4 regions of the Mesorhizobium delmotii genome follow, and region 4 is predicted to be linked to each of the others. Evidence: predicted binding sites of a transcription regulator. Region 4 holds the regulator's gene; each other region holds the start of a gene.
What was found. Region 4 encodes PhoB, which activates phosphate uptake and scavenging genes when phosphate is short. Its sites were predicted from a motif close to TGTCATNNANCTGTCAT; they were not measured.

Region 1 (3,633 bases), on a different contig from region 4:
AAGAAACACATGTTCGTAAAGAGCCATATTGTTCTATTGCCTTTCTTCGTTTCTCTCCCGGTTCCCGGCGGCAAAAGCCTCTGCAACTTCTCTGACCCGCCGATCCCTAGGGGGCGGGGAAGAAAGGAGCATGACGAGACGGTCGAGAGCGGAGACACGGGAGGCGGAAGCGCTTCTGGCTCCACACGAAGGTTTTCGAAAAAACCTCCGGCCCTCCGTTCAGCCCCCAGCAAGGACCGGCAGATTGCGGGCGTCTATACAGGAATTTGGCCGCAAGGCAAGGGCGAGCCGAAAATCCGCCGCCGCGAGGGCGACATGTCGCGGCATCTTCAGCTTGTATGCGGAACGAGCTTCTTCACCGTTTCCGGGAAGAAATCGGGCGCTGCGCGGCGCTTGCCGAACATCATGTCGTATTGCAGCAGACGGAAATCGCGAATGGCCGGGTCGATTTTCTTCTTGCGCGCCCAGTCCGGCGTGGCCTCGCCCGCCGGCGTCATCAACAAATTGCGGTCGACGACGCTGTAGCGCTTGCGCATCTGGCCGAGGAAGCCGGTGTAATAGGGGTGGCTGATCCCGGCCGTGGTCAGGACATGGTAGGGCAGAAAGACTGGACTGACAGTGCCCATGTCCGCGACCGGACCGGTGCGGTTGGACCATACGATCAGCGGTGTTCGGTGATGCAGCAGCATCTGGTCGGGCGGCTCCTTGCGTGGCGCGACGTTATCCTTGAGGAAGCCGGTCTCGACATAGACAGGACCGAGCGGCGGCAGATGGTCGCCGAAGAAGGCGATGACCGTCGGTCGCCGCCGGTTCTTCGCCCATTCGATGAGGCGCTCGAGGCTCTTGTCGGCGTCGGATGCGCCTTCGGTGAAGCTCAGCAGCGAATCCTTTGCCCACTGGCTGGTCGGAGCCTGCACCTTGTGGGTCGGATTGTAATAGCGATTCGGTTCGTAGGGTCCGTGGTTTTGCAGGCTGACGGCGAAGTAGAAGAACGGATCGTCCGTGGCGTCGGCTTCGCGGATGATCTCGTCGGTCATTGCCGCGTCCGACGCTAGCGGCCCGCGCTTTTCGAGATATGGCATGTTTTCTTCGGACTTGAAGTCATCGAAGCCGAACTCCGCATAGACCGGCGTTCGGTTCCAGAACCAGCTTGTGCCCGGATGGATGGCGCGCGTCTCATAGCCCTGGCTCTTCAGGAACGTCGCCATCGACGGCACCGGCGCGCGGACATATTGCTGGTAGGGGATGCTGCCGGCCGGCAGGAAGGCGTTGGAAAGGCCGGTCAGCGCCTCGAACTCGACATTGGCGGTCATGCCGCCGAATTCGGGCGAGAATACGTGGCCAGAGCGCAGCGCCCGCACGTTGGGAATCGGATCGGGCATGATGGTGACGCCGGGCAGTTCGGTCGGATCCCAGAAGGATTCGCTCATGACGATGATGATATCTGGCTTCTCGGTCGGTACCGATGCCTTCACATCAGGCCTTTCGATCGCCGCGATCGCCTTGTCGGAGTAGCCGGCAGGCGCGGGGACATGGGCCATCGGCACGTTGAGCGCGAAGGCCAGTGCGAAGCCGTTGGAGGCGTAATTTTCCTTCTGGTCCCACATGATCGGGATGATTTGCAGCCGGTCGCGGGTCCACGAGAACGTCGCGTAATCCATGATCGACACGAAGAAGGCGAGCAGCGGCACGGTCAGCGTCAGCCTGGCCAGCCGCCCCTTGCGACCGAGCGCCGGTACCCGGCGGCGCCACAGCCGCCAGCCATAAACGAGCAGCGAGAGGCTGCCAACGATGCCGACCGCCAGAGCGATGGCGGTTCCCGGACGTTCGCGCACCAGAAGCGGCATCAGCGCTACGATCTGGCGTGAATAGAGGAAATCGGTCGGATAGAGCGGATCGCCGAGATAAAGCGATTTCTGATGGCCGACGAAGGCCAGCGCCAGGGTCAGCGGCGCGACGATAATTAGGCTCTGGTGGCTGCGGCCGAGCACTGCGTCGAGGCCGATCAGAATCAGCGCGAAGATGATGATGGTGGTCCAGCCCGGCTTGAAGGGCTGCAGGAAGAATGCGACGGTACCGGCAAAGTCGCCGCGCACGATCAGTTCGATCGCAAAAACCAGGATGGTGGCGGCGAGAAGGCTGACGAGGCCATAACGGATAACAGGCCATTTCCGGCCCGGCAGATAGCCGGTGGCCGGATCGCCTTCCAGAAACTGTGGCGCGGCTTTGCCAGCGCCCTTCCTAGTCCTTGCCACCTTACAATTCCCCCGACCATACACAAAAGCGTCATTGAGCTGTCATCGATATGTCACGAAAAGCTAGCGCCTGTGGCTGAAATAAGAAGAGCCAGCAAACGAATCGTGAGCGATTTTCATCATGAGTGATCGATAAAAAGCCTTTTGGAACAGGTACTCGGCCAGCAATACCGAGCCGGAGTGGCCCGGGTCGGGCCGATACCGGACTTGACTTGCCCGCCCGCCTTGCGTCACAGGCAGGAAAAAATCAGCCGGTTGGGAGCCACACATGGCCGTTGCATTCACCTTTCCGGGACAGGGCAGCCAAGCTGTCGGCATGGGCAAGGACCTCGCCGACGCCTTTCCGGAATCGCGGAAGATCTTCGAAGAGGTCGACGACGCGCTCGGCGAAAACCTGTCGAAGCTGATCTGGGAAGGGCCGGAAGAGACGCTGACGCTGACCGCCAATGCCCAGCCGGCGCTGATGGCTGTGTCACTTGCCGCGATCCGGGCGCTGGAATCGCGCGGCTTCTCGCTGAAGGACAAGGTCGCCTATGTCGCCGGCCATTCGCTCGGCGAATATTCGGCGCTTGCCGCCGCCGGTTTCGTTTCGGTCGCCGATGCCGCCCGGCTCTTGCGTATCCGCGGCAATGCCATGCAGGCGGCAGTGCCGGCCGGCGAGGGCGCCATGGCGGCGATCATCGGGCTGGAACAGGCCGATGTCGAAGACGCCTGCGCTGAAGCGGCCAAAGGTTCAGCCAAAGATTCAGTTTGCCAGATTGCCAACGACAATGGCGGTGGCCAACTGGTGATCTCCGGCGCCAGGGCGGCGGTCGAACTGGCGGCGAGGCTGTGCACGGATAAAGGCGCCAAGCGGGCGCTGATGCTGCAGGTCTCGGCACCTTTCCATTCGGCGCTTATGGCACCGGCGGCCGAGGTCATGCGCAATGCGCTGGCCGAGGTCACGAAGAACGCGCCGTTGGTGCCCGTAGTCTCTAACGTGTCGGTCACCCCGTCCAGCGATCCGGACGCAATCGCCCGCCGCCTGGTCGAACAGGTGACCGGCCGCGTGCGCTGGCGCGAAACGGTGGAGTGGTTCGGCGCAAATGGCATTGCGACACTTTACGAGGTGGGCGCCGGCAAGGTGCTGTCGGGACTGGCGCGGCGCATCAACCGCGATATCGCCACCGGCGCTGTCGGCACGGCGGCGGATGTCGAGGCGGCGCTGGCGGCGCTCGCATAACCGCCGAGATTTGACCCCACCCGTGTAGGGTGTTCTCTTAGATCAGGAGACAAGACATGTTCGAATTGACCGGCCGCAAGGCGCTCGTCACAGGCGCATCGGGAGGCATCGGCGAGGCTATCGCCAGGGTGCTGCATTCGCAGGGCGCCGTTGTCG
Region 2 (3,633 bases), on a different contig from region 4:
GGATGGTTGCGGGCATAGCCGCGCTGGGTGGAGTAGCCGAGTGCGAGGAGAAAACCCTCATCGCCGCGTGACAGCGCCTGCAGGCGGATGTCGCGCGCCATCGGGAATTCCAGCGGCTCGCGGGTGATGTCACCCGGGATATGGTCCTGCGGCATGTCGCCATCAGGCTCGATCAGGCCTTCGCGGGCGAGGATGGCGGAGACGCGCGGCATGGCTTCCGCCTCGCTGGCGCGCTGCAGCGGCTCGGCGACATCGCCGCCCGCGGCAAGCTCGGGATCGAGCAACCGATGGGTGTAGTCGAAGGTCGGGCCGAGAAGCTGGCCGCCGGGAAGATCCTTGTAGGTCGCCGACACGCGCCGCTCGACCAGCATCGCGCCGGTGTCGATCGCCCTGGTGTAGCCGAAGCGTGGCAGCGTGGTGCGATAGGCGCGAACCAGGAAGATCGCTTCGATCATGTCGCCGCGCGCCTGAACGATGGCCAGCGCCGCCAATTCGCGGTCGTAGAGCGAACCTTCGCTCATCACCCGGTCGACGCCGAGCGCCAACTGCTCGACGATCTGGTCGAGGCGAAGCGCCGGCACGGAACGGTCGCCGCGGCGGCGGTCGGCGAGCAGGGCGTGGGCGTTGGCAATGGCCGCTTCACCGCCTTTTACTGCGACATACATATCACGCCTCCATCGTCTTGATGCGTGTCGTGCGCGGCAGGCAGGCAACGCCTTCCGGGGTGGCGAGGATAATGTCGACACCACGGGGAAAACGCTGATTGTTCTGCTTCCATTGTTCGACGAAGTGGCGCGGCATCTGCGCTGGCGCGATTGTCGCGGTTCTTTCGATGCCAGGACCTTCGAGCAGCAGCGGGGCGCCTGAGACGAGATTGCTCACCTGCAGGATCAGCGTCGTCGAGCGGTCGGGATAGTCCTGTGTGCCTTGTGAAAAGCCGTCGAGCGCCATCATCTCGCCCGGCGTGGCGATCAGCGCGAAATGCGCATCGGCTGGCGTGTGGGCCAGTGGCGCGCCGGAGTGGAAGCCAAGCCAGGATTTTATCGCTGCCGGGGCCTGCAAAACGAGATCGAGCCAGAGCGGCGTGTCGTTGTCGCACAGCGCCAGCGCGATGGCGCCCGCGGTGGCCGACAGCGGCGCCGGCGGGCGGGCAAAGACCGGCAGGGGCTGCAGGGTGCCCGGCCGCGCCATCGCATCCATCACGGCGCGGAACACCGTCTGGGCGTCGAACACCGGATCGGCAAAACCGCCCTCGATCGCTTGCGTCGCGATGTCCATCAGTCTTCTCCGCGTACCATGGTGAAGAAATCGACCTTCGTTGCCGCCGTCTCGGCGCGCCGCCGCTCACGTCCGCTGGCCAGCGCGGCCTGCAGCGGCGCAATGAGTTTGGTCTCGACCTCGTTGCGGCGGGTGGGATCCTGCCAGAGCGCGTCGGCGATCGCCGCCAGTTTTGCTTTCTGCTTGTCACGGCCGAGTGCGTAGCAGTGGCCGACTTCTCCTGAGGCAAGCCGCACCGTCGCGCGGGTGACCGTCGCCTCGCCGACGTTGAACGGCGCGCCGCCGCCGCCGATGCGGCCACGCACGGTGACCAGGCCGGTTTCGGGACCGCGCAGGAGTTCTGCTTCCGAAGGCAGGCCGGCTTCGTTCCAGAGGCGGACGATATCGTCGCCGGTCGATTGCGCCAGCGTCTCCATGACGGCCTTGCGCTCAAGCTGCTGATCGCGCGCTTCCTGTCCTCGCATGGCCGCCATTCCTTTCTCGCCGCAAAATTTGTATAATGATGTAGACAATTATACAAATAATACTTATTTTCTAGTGCGTGTCCATGACGGATGGATGACAAAGATCGGGGCAAAGAGATGATCGGTCAGCAAATGGCCAACAGCTTGGAGCGGCGCAGCGGCGTCTCGCTGTGGCGGCAGATCGCCGACCAGATCCTGCGTTCGATCGCCGTCGGCGACTTTGCCGAGAATGCTGCGTTGCCACCGGAAGTTGCACTGGCCGAGCGCTATGGCGTCAACCGCCATACGGTGCGCAGCGCCATCGCCGCACTGGTGCAGGAGGGCGTACTCAGGGCCGAGCAGGGGCGTGGCACTTTTGTGCTGTCGCGCAAGCGCCTGTCCTATCCGATCGGCGCGCGCACCCGTTTTTCGGAGGGCTTGCAAGGGCAGGCGTCGGAGCGCCGCAGCGTGCTGCTCGAATCGGCGGTCGAGCCGGCCAGCCGGCGCGTCGCCGAAGGGCTGGGGCTTGCCAAGGGTTCGAATGTAATTCGCCTCGAGACGCGCGGCGAAGCCGATGGGCAACCGGTCTCGCGTGCCACCGGCTGGTTCGACGCGGCTCGCTTCGCCGGCATCGATGCCGCCATGGCCGAAACCGGATCGGTGACCGCCTCATTCCAGCGTTTCGGCATCGGTGACTATCTCAGACAATCGACGGTGTTGTCGGCCCGCCACGCGGACGCCGCCGACCTTGCCGATCTCGATCTGCAGCCCGGCGCCATCGTGTTGGTCACGGTCGCCGTCAACGTTAGCCCGGACGGCGAGCCGATCCAGTTCGCCGAAACGCGGTTCCCGGCTGAGCGGGTCGAGCTCAAGATATCGGCGCTTTAAGGTGTGCTGATATTCAGGTGAGGCCGGCCTGCAAATGGCTGATACCTGCGCTTCCGGTACTCACGTACCCAAAAAGTACGCTGCGTTCCGGTTCTCGGAACCCACCTGTTTGGTCGCTTCGCGCCCGTCTTCGACTCCGACTCGGCCTGACCCGAATCTCAACAGACCTTGGTGCATCTTTGTAGCCAAGTGGAACAAAAACAAACCGGATGCCCTGTTTTGACGCATCTCGCTTTAGGGCGTTCCGGTTTCATCCGACCTGGATGACGGCCTTGATCAGACCGGATTTCTCATGCGCCCAGCGGGCGAGGTCGCGCGGTGTGTCCAAAAGCGTCGTGCGATGGGTGACGAGCTTTGCCAGCGGCACCGCGCCGTTGCGGATCGAAGCGGCGACATGGTCGAAATCGGCGCGCAGCGCGTTGCGGCTGCCGATGAGCGTCATCTCGCGCTTGTGGAATTCAGGATCGGAAAAGATGATGTCGTCCTTGACGACGCTGACCAGGACCAGCGTCCCGCCATGCGCGACATGGGCGAAGGCCGAACGGACGGACTGGGTGTTGCCGGTGGCATCGAAAATCACGTCAAAACCTTCGCCGCCGGTCGCCTCCTTCACCAGATCGGTCGCAGACTGCCGTGAACCGTCGAGCGTGGCGAAGCCGAGTTCACTTGCGGCAAAACCCAGTCTTTCCGCACTCATGTCGAGCAGCGTCACGTCGAGACCGCCGATGCGGGCGAACAGCGCCGTGCCGAGGCCGATCGGCCCGGCGCCGATGACCAGCGTGTGCGCGCCGGGATCTGTTAGCGAGCGCCGCACGGCGTGCGCCCCGATCGCCAGGAATTCGACGGCGGCGGCATCAGCCAGCGACAGGCCGTTTGCCGGATAGAGATTTTGCGCCGGCACCAGGATCCGCTCGCACATGGCGCCGTCGCGGTGGACGCCGAGCACCTCGATCCTGACGCAGCAATTCGGCTTGCCTTGGCGGCAGGCGATGCATTTTCCGCAAGCGAGATACGGGTTGATGAT
Region 3 (3,633 bases), on a different contig from region 4:
TTTTCGCCGGTTCCGGCTAAATGCTATTCAAACGAATCGAAGTTGAAAGTGGTGCTCGATGAAACGTTGGGAAGTGGTTCGCTCCGGTATACTCAATGACATCCAGGCGAGAGCCTTCGAGAATGGTCGCCTGCCTGGCGATTTTGTCTTGGCAGAGCGATTTGGGGTCAATCGCCACACCGTGCGCAACGCGATCAAGGCACTGGAATCTGAGGGCGCTCTGCGGGTCCAACATGGTGTTGGAACATTCGTGGCCGATGATTTCGTTTCGCACAAGCTGGACAGCGATCCCAGATTCACTTTTAGACTCCTTGGCCAAAACAAGTCGGTGAAGCGCCAGATAATTTCGATCACCGACGCTTCCGTCGAACCTGAAATAATAAAACATCTGAAGATTGCGCCGCCAGCGTTGGTCACGGAGGTCCGGTCGATTTCGTTCATCAACGATTGGCCTTTGGCAACCGGCACGGCCTATTATCCCGTCGAGCGAGTTCCTGGTCTCGCCACGGCCTTCGAAGGGCTGAACTCTCCGACCGCGGCCTTGAAGCGCTGCGGCATCCCTGAATATAAGCGAAAATGGACGCGGATAACCGCCCGGAGACCCACCCAGCAGGAAGCGCAGCTATTGCGAATATCTTCCTCCAGCCCGGTACTCTTCGAGACGAATGTCGATGTGACTCCGGATGGGTTGCCAATCAAATATGCCTTCAGCGCTATACGAAGCGACCGATACGAATATCTGATTGAAAGTAACGACTGAAGGCACTTCGGCGACGAGACGTCAGAAGCTCGGCAGTTCCCACCACTGGCTTCCCTGCCCTGATTGATCAGAGCAATTTTATATCGGCCGAGCCCTTCTCCTGTCATCAAAGTGTTGCAATCAGCGCTTAGATACCTAGACATCTAGTCAGCAATGGTCCGGCCCGGTTCTGAACTGGATCTACAATCAAAGTGGCGAACACAAGTGCGGAATGACGTTGAATACAGGCAGCGATGGATGGCGGTCCTTGCCCGGGCCAAGCGCGACGAACTCGAGCGAGCATGGAATAACCTTGCCATTTCCCCGCAATTCGAGTGGCTCCGCCGACCCGAGACCGGCCTGGTGCTGGTGCGTGGACGGGCCGGGGGTACCGGCGACCTCTTCAACCTCGGCGAGGTTACGATGACCCAGTGCGCTCTCAGGTTGACTGATGGTACGACGGGCTTTGCTTTCGTTCTCGGATGCGACGAGCGCCATGCAGAACTGGCGGCCGTCTTCGATGCGCTTTTGCAAAGGGCGGACGATATCGCGACCGCAAGCCGTCGGTTTGTTGCCCAATTTGAGGCGACCCAATTGGACCGCCGTGAGCTTCGGAGCCGCAGAGCGGCTTCGACAAAGGTCGAATTTTTCGCAATGGCGCGAGATGCGAGCCCCGAATGAGCAGGGTTATGGATACTTCAACGATTGAACCTGGCTTCGCGAGTCCTGTTTTTGGTAGCCAGGATACATTCCGCCGCATCCTGGATGCCTATGCCTATGTCGGTCGTCCGCAAACGCTGGTCCCCGCGGCCACGGCAGTTGGCCCTCTCGATCCGGCGACCGTCTCGGTCTGTCTCACCTTGGCAGACTTCGAAACGCCAATCTGGCTCGATCCCCGATCGAACTTGACGTCCGTCCGCAATTATCTTGGGTTTCACTGTAGGGCGCCTGTCGTGGACGGCCCCGAACGATCGGCATTTGCCATTGTGGCGGATCCGATGGCGATGCCACGCCTGCAAAAGTTCTGCCTCGGCTCTGAGTTGGAGCCCCAGGCCTCGACGACCATTGTCGTCCAGGTGCCCTCCTTTACAGGAGGGCTACTTGCACAATGGCGCGGGCCGGGGATCCAGCATGAGATTTCGGCGGCCATTGAAGGCCTTCCGTCGTGGTTTTGGGAAGACTGGCAGCTTAATCAGGCCGATTACCCGATCGGAGTCGATGTCCTCTTTACCTCCGGAAATGCAGTCATTGCGCTTCCTCGCAGCATATCGGTGGAGATCTGAATGGCTTATGTGGCTGTAAAGGGAGGCGAGCAGGCAATCCTTAACTCGCATCGGTTGATTGCAGAGGATAGGCGGGGCGATCCCGAAGTTCCCGAACTCACGGTTTCGCAGATCTCGGAGCAACTCGGTCTCGCTGTCGACCGGGTGATGTGCGAGGGCTCTGTCTACGACAGAGAGCTTGCTGCCCTCGCATTGAAGCAGGCCCAGGGCGACGCCGTCGAGGCGATCTTCCTTCTTCGGGCTTTTCGAACGACGCTGGCGCGTTTGGCCGTGTCGAACGCGATCGATACAGACCAGATGGCCATCGAGCGACGGATTTCTGCGACCTTCAAGGACATTCCCGGAGGGCAGGTCCTCGGTTCAACCTATGAATACACGCATCGGCTGCTTGATTTCGATCTCCTCGATCCTGCTGACGTCGAGGGGTCAAAAGCCAAGACTGCGGACGCCCCCCTTGATCCCAATCTTCCGCGTGCTTTCGACAGCATCTCCGACGAAGGCCTGATTGAAGCCGAATTGCCTGCGCCTGACCAGACATCGGTCTTCGATCTGACGCGAGAGCCTTTGACCCTGCCTGCCAGTCGTGATCAGCGTCTGCAGAATCTTTCGCGTGGCGATGAGGGTTTCGTCGTAGGATTGGCCTATTCCGCCCTGCGCGGCTACAGCGCTGGCCACCCCTATGTCGGGGAAACTCGGGTCGGAGACGTCGCGCTCGAGATTGTTCCCGAGGAACTGGGCTTTTCGGTCTCTGTCGGAGACATCACCGTCACGGAATGCCAGATGTTGGACTTGTTTGCTGGGTCCGCCGACGAGCCTGCGCGCTTCACGCGGGGATATGGTCTCGCCTTTGGAAGGAGTGAGCGCAAGGCGATGGGGATGGCGATCGTTGATCGCTCATTGCGTTGCCACGAATACGGTGAGGAACCAAAATATCCTGTTCAAGACGAAGAGTTCGTGCTTTCTCATACCGACAATCTCGAGGCGGCCGGGTTCGTCTCGCATCTGACCTTGCCGCACTATGTCGATTTCCAGGGTGACCTGCAGTTCATACGACAGTTGCGCCGCGAGCAGATCGACAGCCGTTCAACCAAGGAGGCTGCGGAATGACCGGCGCGCAGGAAGATTCGTCCAAGCGGGGCCGCCGCCAAGCCTACAACTTTGCCTATCTCGACGAGCAGTCCAAGCGGATGATCCGTCGCTGCATCTTGAAGGCGATGGCCGTGCCCGGCCTTCAGGTTCCGTTTGGAAGCCGCGAGATGCCGCTGGCTTATGGATGGGGCACCGGCGGTATACAGGTGACAGCCAGCGTCATCGGACCCAGCGACACGCTCAAGGTGATCGACCAGGGCGCGGATGATGCCACGAACGCGGTGTCCATCCGCCGCTTGTTCAAACGCGTGGCCGGAATCGCAACTACCGAGAAAACCGAAGCTGCCACAATCATTCAGACGCGTCATCGCGTGCCCGAGAAGCCTCTCAAAGAGGGGCAGATTATAGTCTATCAGGTGCCGTCGCCCGATCCACTGCGTCGTCTCGAGCCTAGGGAATCCGAGACCCGGAAGATGCATGCGTATGCGGAATACGGCCTGATGAGTGTTCAGCTTTACGAAG
Region 4 (3,633 bases):
GCTGTCATCGATTATGCCGGACAGGTGGTCGCCGAGGAACAACGCCGGCTGGACACGCTGACCATGTCGCGCGACGAGCTGATCGACGAATGTGTCGCCATCGTGCGGCGCCGGATCGAAGACCCCGACCTCGACGTCCAAAGCGTCGCCCGCATCGCGCTGGCGATCCAGGGCATCACCGATTCGCATGCGCGCGCCATGTTGTGGTCGCCGATCACGCCGCAGACTAACATCGCCTTCGCCGACATTCTGGAACGCGAGTTCGGCATCCCGGCCATCATGGAGAACGACTGCAACATGATGGCCGTGGCGCTGCGCTGGCGCGAGCCGGATCGCTACCGCGACGATTTCATCGCCATCCTGCTCTCGCACGGCATCGGTATGGGGCTGGTGCTGAAGGGCGAACTGTTCACCGGCACCCATTCCTCGGGCGGCGAATTCGGCCACATGATTCATCGGCCGGGCGGCGCGCTTTGTCGCTGCGGGCGGCGCGGCTGCGTCGAGGCCTATGCCGGCAACTACGCCATCTGGCGCAACGCAAGGCAATTGAGCGAGAACGCAGAGCCGGTCGCCGATGTCAGCGACGCCGAGATGCGGGCACTGGCGGCCCGGGCGCGCCAGGCGGACGGACCGGAGCGCGAAGCCTACCGCAAGGCCGGCGAAGCGCTCGGCTTCGGGCTCGGCAGCCTGTTCGCGCTGATCGATCCGGCGCCGGTCGCCATGGTCGGCGCCAACGCTGCCGCCTTCGACCTGATCGAGCCGGCCCTGCGCGAGGCCATCGCCCAGACCGCCGGCGGCCATCATTCGGGTTCGATTTCCTTCGACACCGAGACGAACGAGCTGCCGCTGATCCGCGAAGGCTGCGCCTTGCGGGCGCTGAGCTTCGTCGACCAGGAGATTTTCGCGCCGGGCATACAAGGGAAGTCCGGCATGATCAGGAAGCACGTGGCCTGACTCCGAAAGGCAAGGAACAACGGCGGATTGCAACTTGGGGATGTGTTGAGATTCAGGTCAGGCCGCGCCGGCTCGAAGACGGGCGCGAGCCGACCAGACTGCGTGAGTTCCGAGAACCGGAACGGAGCGTACTTTTGGGTACGTACCGGAATCGCAGGAAATCGCCGGTCGCAGGCCGGCATCACCTGAATATCAGCTAGTCTTCCCTGATCGCATAGCCCGCGCCGCGGATGGTGCGGATGACATCGGGCATGCGACCATTGTTGACCGCCTTGCGCAACCGTCCGACATGGACGTCCACCGTGCGCTCGTCGATGTAGATCGTCTCGCCCCAGACATTGTCTAGCAACTGGCTGCGCGAGAAGACCCGACCCGGGTGCCGCATCATGAATTCGAGCAGCCGGAACTCGGTTGGCCCGAGCCGGATCTCGCTCTTCTTGCGATAGACCCTGTGCGATTCGCGATCGAGCATGATGTCGCCGACCTTCAGCACGCTGGACAGCACTTCGGGCTTGGCGCGGCGCAGCAGCGCCTTGATCCTGGCCATGAATTCCGGTGTCGAGAACGGCTTGACCAGGTAGTCGTCGGCCCCTGTCGAGAGGCCGCGCACCCGGTCGCTCTCCTCGCCGCGTGCGGTCAGCATGATGATCGGCAGCCGCTCGGTTTCGGGGCGCATCCGAAGGCGTCGGCAAAGCTCGATGCCGGAAACCGCCGGCACCATCCAGTCGAGCACCAGAAGATCGGGCACGTTTTCCTGCAGCCGGATTTCGGCCTCGTCGCCGCGCGTCACCACCTCGACCTGATAGCCTTCGGATTCCAGATTGTAGCGGAGGAGGACGCCCAGCGGCTCTTCGTCCTCCACCACCATGATGCGTGGCGCGATCATCGACCGGTCACCCCCGTCATGTCGCCGGCGCCGACATCGTCGTTTCGTCGAGCTTCGGGCGATCCGCCGGCAATTGCTGCCCGGTCACGACATAGTAGGCGTTTTCGGCGATGTTGGTGACGTGATCGCCGATACGCTCGAGATTCTTGGCGCAGAACAGAAGATGCGTGCAGGCGGTGATGTTGCGCGGATCCTCCATCATGTAGGTCAGGAGTTCGCGAAAAACCGCCGTATATTTCACGTCGATCTTCTGGTCGTCGGCGCGCAGTTCTTTCAACGCGCCGGCATTGCGCGACACATAGTGCTCGACCACGCCGCGGAGCTGCACAAGAACGAGATCCGCCATCGCGTCGATACCGTGCGAGAGATTACGCGGCGTGGCGCTCTGCCCGACTGCGCTGACCCGCTTGGCTATGTTCTTGGCCAGGTCGCCGATGCGCTCGAGATCGCCGGCCATGCGGATTGCGCCAACCACGGCGCGCAGATCTTGCGCCATCGGCTGCCGCTTGGCGATCAGCGTGATCGCACTATCGTCGAGTTCGCGCTGCCGCGCATCCATGATGGCGTCGTCCGAGACGACGCGCTGCGCCATCGCATTGTCTGATGCAAGCAACGCGCGGATCGAGGCTGCGACCATCGCGGCGGCGAGCTCGTCCATATCGCGGATCAGCCTGTCGATGTGCTCCAGTTCCTCGTCGAAAGATGCGACGGTGTGTTCACCCATGATACTGTCCTCGTGTTCGAAATTCGCCGCCGGACCGCTCAGCCGAACCGGCCGGTGATGTAGTCCTGGGTGCGCTTGTCGTCGGGGTTGGTGAACATCTTGTCGGTCGCGCCCTCCTCGACCAGATAGCCGAGATGGAACATCGCCGTGCGTTGCGACACGCGCGCTGCCTGCTGCATCGAATGGGTGACGATGACGATCGTGTAGTTCTGGCGCAGTTCGTCAATCAGTTCCTCGACGCGGGCGGTGGCGATCGGATCGAGCGCCGAACAGGGCTCGTCCATCAGGATCACTTCCGGCGATACGGCGATGGCGCGCGCGATGCACAGGCGCTGCTGCTGTCCGCCGGAGAGACCGGTACCCGACTCGAGCAGGCGATCCTTGACCTCGTTGAACAGGCCGGCCTTCTTCAGGCTCGATTCAACGATGCCGTCCAGCTCGGCCTTGCTCCTGGCCAGGCCGTGAATGCGCGGACCGTAGGCGACGTTTTCATAGATCGACTTCGGAAACGGGTTCGGCTTCTGGAATACCATGCCGACGCGGGCTCGCAGCTCGACGACATCGATCTTCGGGTCGTAGACATCCTCGCCGTCGAGCGTGATCTTGCCGCTCACCCGCGCGATATCGATGGTGTCGTTCATTCGGTTCAGGCACCGCAGGAAGGTCGACTTGCCACAGCCCGATGGGCCGATCAACGCCGTCACCTGGTTCTCGCGGACATCGATATCCACGTCGAACAGAGCTCGCTTCTCGCCGTAATGAACAGAGACCTTTTCGCCCTTCATCTTGATCGAAGGGGCATTGGTTCCGCTGCTCAGTTTCTGCTCGACGCCGGCTTCCGTCATGATGTTCATATCCTCTACTCCTTACCAGCGCCGCTCGAAGCGCCTGCGCAGTATCACCGCGATGGCGTTCATGATGACCAAAAACAGCAGCAAAATCAAAATCGCCGCCGAAGTCTTCTGCTGGAATCCAGCTTCCGGGAAATCCGCCCACATGAATATCTGCACCGGCAGGATCGTCGCGGGATCGGTGAAGCCGCCGGGAATGTCGACGATGAAGGCGACCA

Region 1: a site for PhoB is predicted at 2,285-2,301, ahead of BQ8482_RS23455 (LTA synthase family protein). Genes of this name have one in related genera too.
Region 2: a site for PhoB is predicted at 1,826-1,842, ahead of phnF (phosphonate metabolism transcriptional regulator PhnF). Genes of this name have one in related genera too.
Region 3: a site for PhoB is predicted at 862-878, ahead of phnG (phosphonate C-P lyase system protein PhnG). Genes of this name have one in related genera too.

Annotation. Positions count from the first base shown of each region.
Region 1 covers NZ_FUIG01000041.1:43,809-47,441, reverse strand. The annotation lists gene rpsF (30S ribosomal protein S6) at 1-27, opposite strand, end outside; gene BQ8482_RS23455 (LTA synthase family protein) at 330-2,255, opposite strand; gene fabD (ACP S-malonyltransferase) at 2,524-3,477, shown strand; gene fabG (3-oxoacyl-[acyl-carrier-protein] reductase) at 3,534-3,633, shown strand, end outside.
Region 2 covers NZ_FUIG01000092.1:61,785-65,417, forward strand. The annotation lists gene BQ8482_RS34740 (carbon-phosphorus lyase complex subunit) at 1-665, opposite strand, end outside; gene phnH (phosphonate C-P lyase system protein PhnH) at 667-1,278, opposite strand; gene phnG (phosphonate C-P lyase system protein PhnG) at 1,278-1,742, opposite strand; gene phnF (phosphonate metabolism transcriptional regulator PhnF) at 1,860-2,609, shown strand; gene BQ8482_RS34760 (zinc-binding alcohol dehydrogenase family protein) at 2,860-3,633, opposite strand, start outside.
Region 3 covers NZ_FUIG01000036.1:54,422-58,054, forward strand. The annotation lists gene phnF (phosphonate metabolism transcriptional regulator PhnF) at 59-760, shown strand; gene phnG (phosphonate C-P lyase system protein PhnG) at 914-1,420, shown strand; gene phnH (phosphonate C-P lyase system protein PhnH) at 1,429-2,022, shown strand; gene BQ8482_RS21615 (carbon-phosphorus lyase complex subunit) at 2,023-3,129, shown strand; gene BQ8482_RS21620 (alpha-D-ribose 1-methylphosphonate 5-phosphate C-P-lyase PhnJ) at 3,126-3,633, shown strand, end outside.
Region 4 covers NZ_FUIG01000043.1:141,982-145,614, reverse strand. The annotation lists gene BQ8482_RS26205 (ROK family protein) at 1-954, shown strand, start outside; gene phoB (phosphate regulon transcriptional regulator PhoB) at 1,151-1,840, opposite strand; gene phoU (phosphate signaling complex protein PhoU) at 1,857-2,564, opposite strand; gene pstB (phosphate ABC transporter ATP-binding protein PstB) at 2,603-3,418, opposite strand; gene pstA (phosphate ABC transporter permease PstA) at 3,431-3,633, opposite strand, start outside.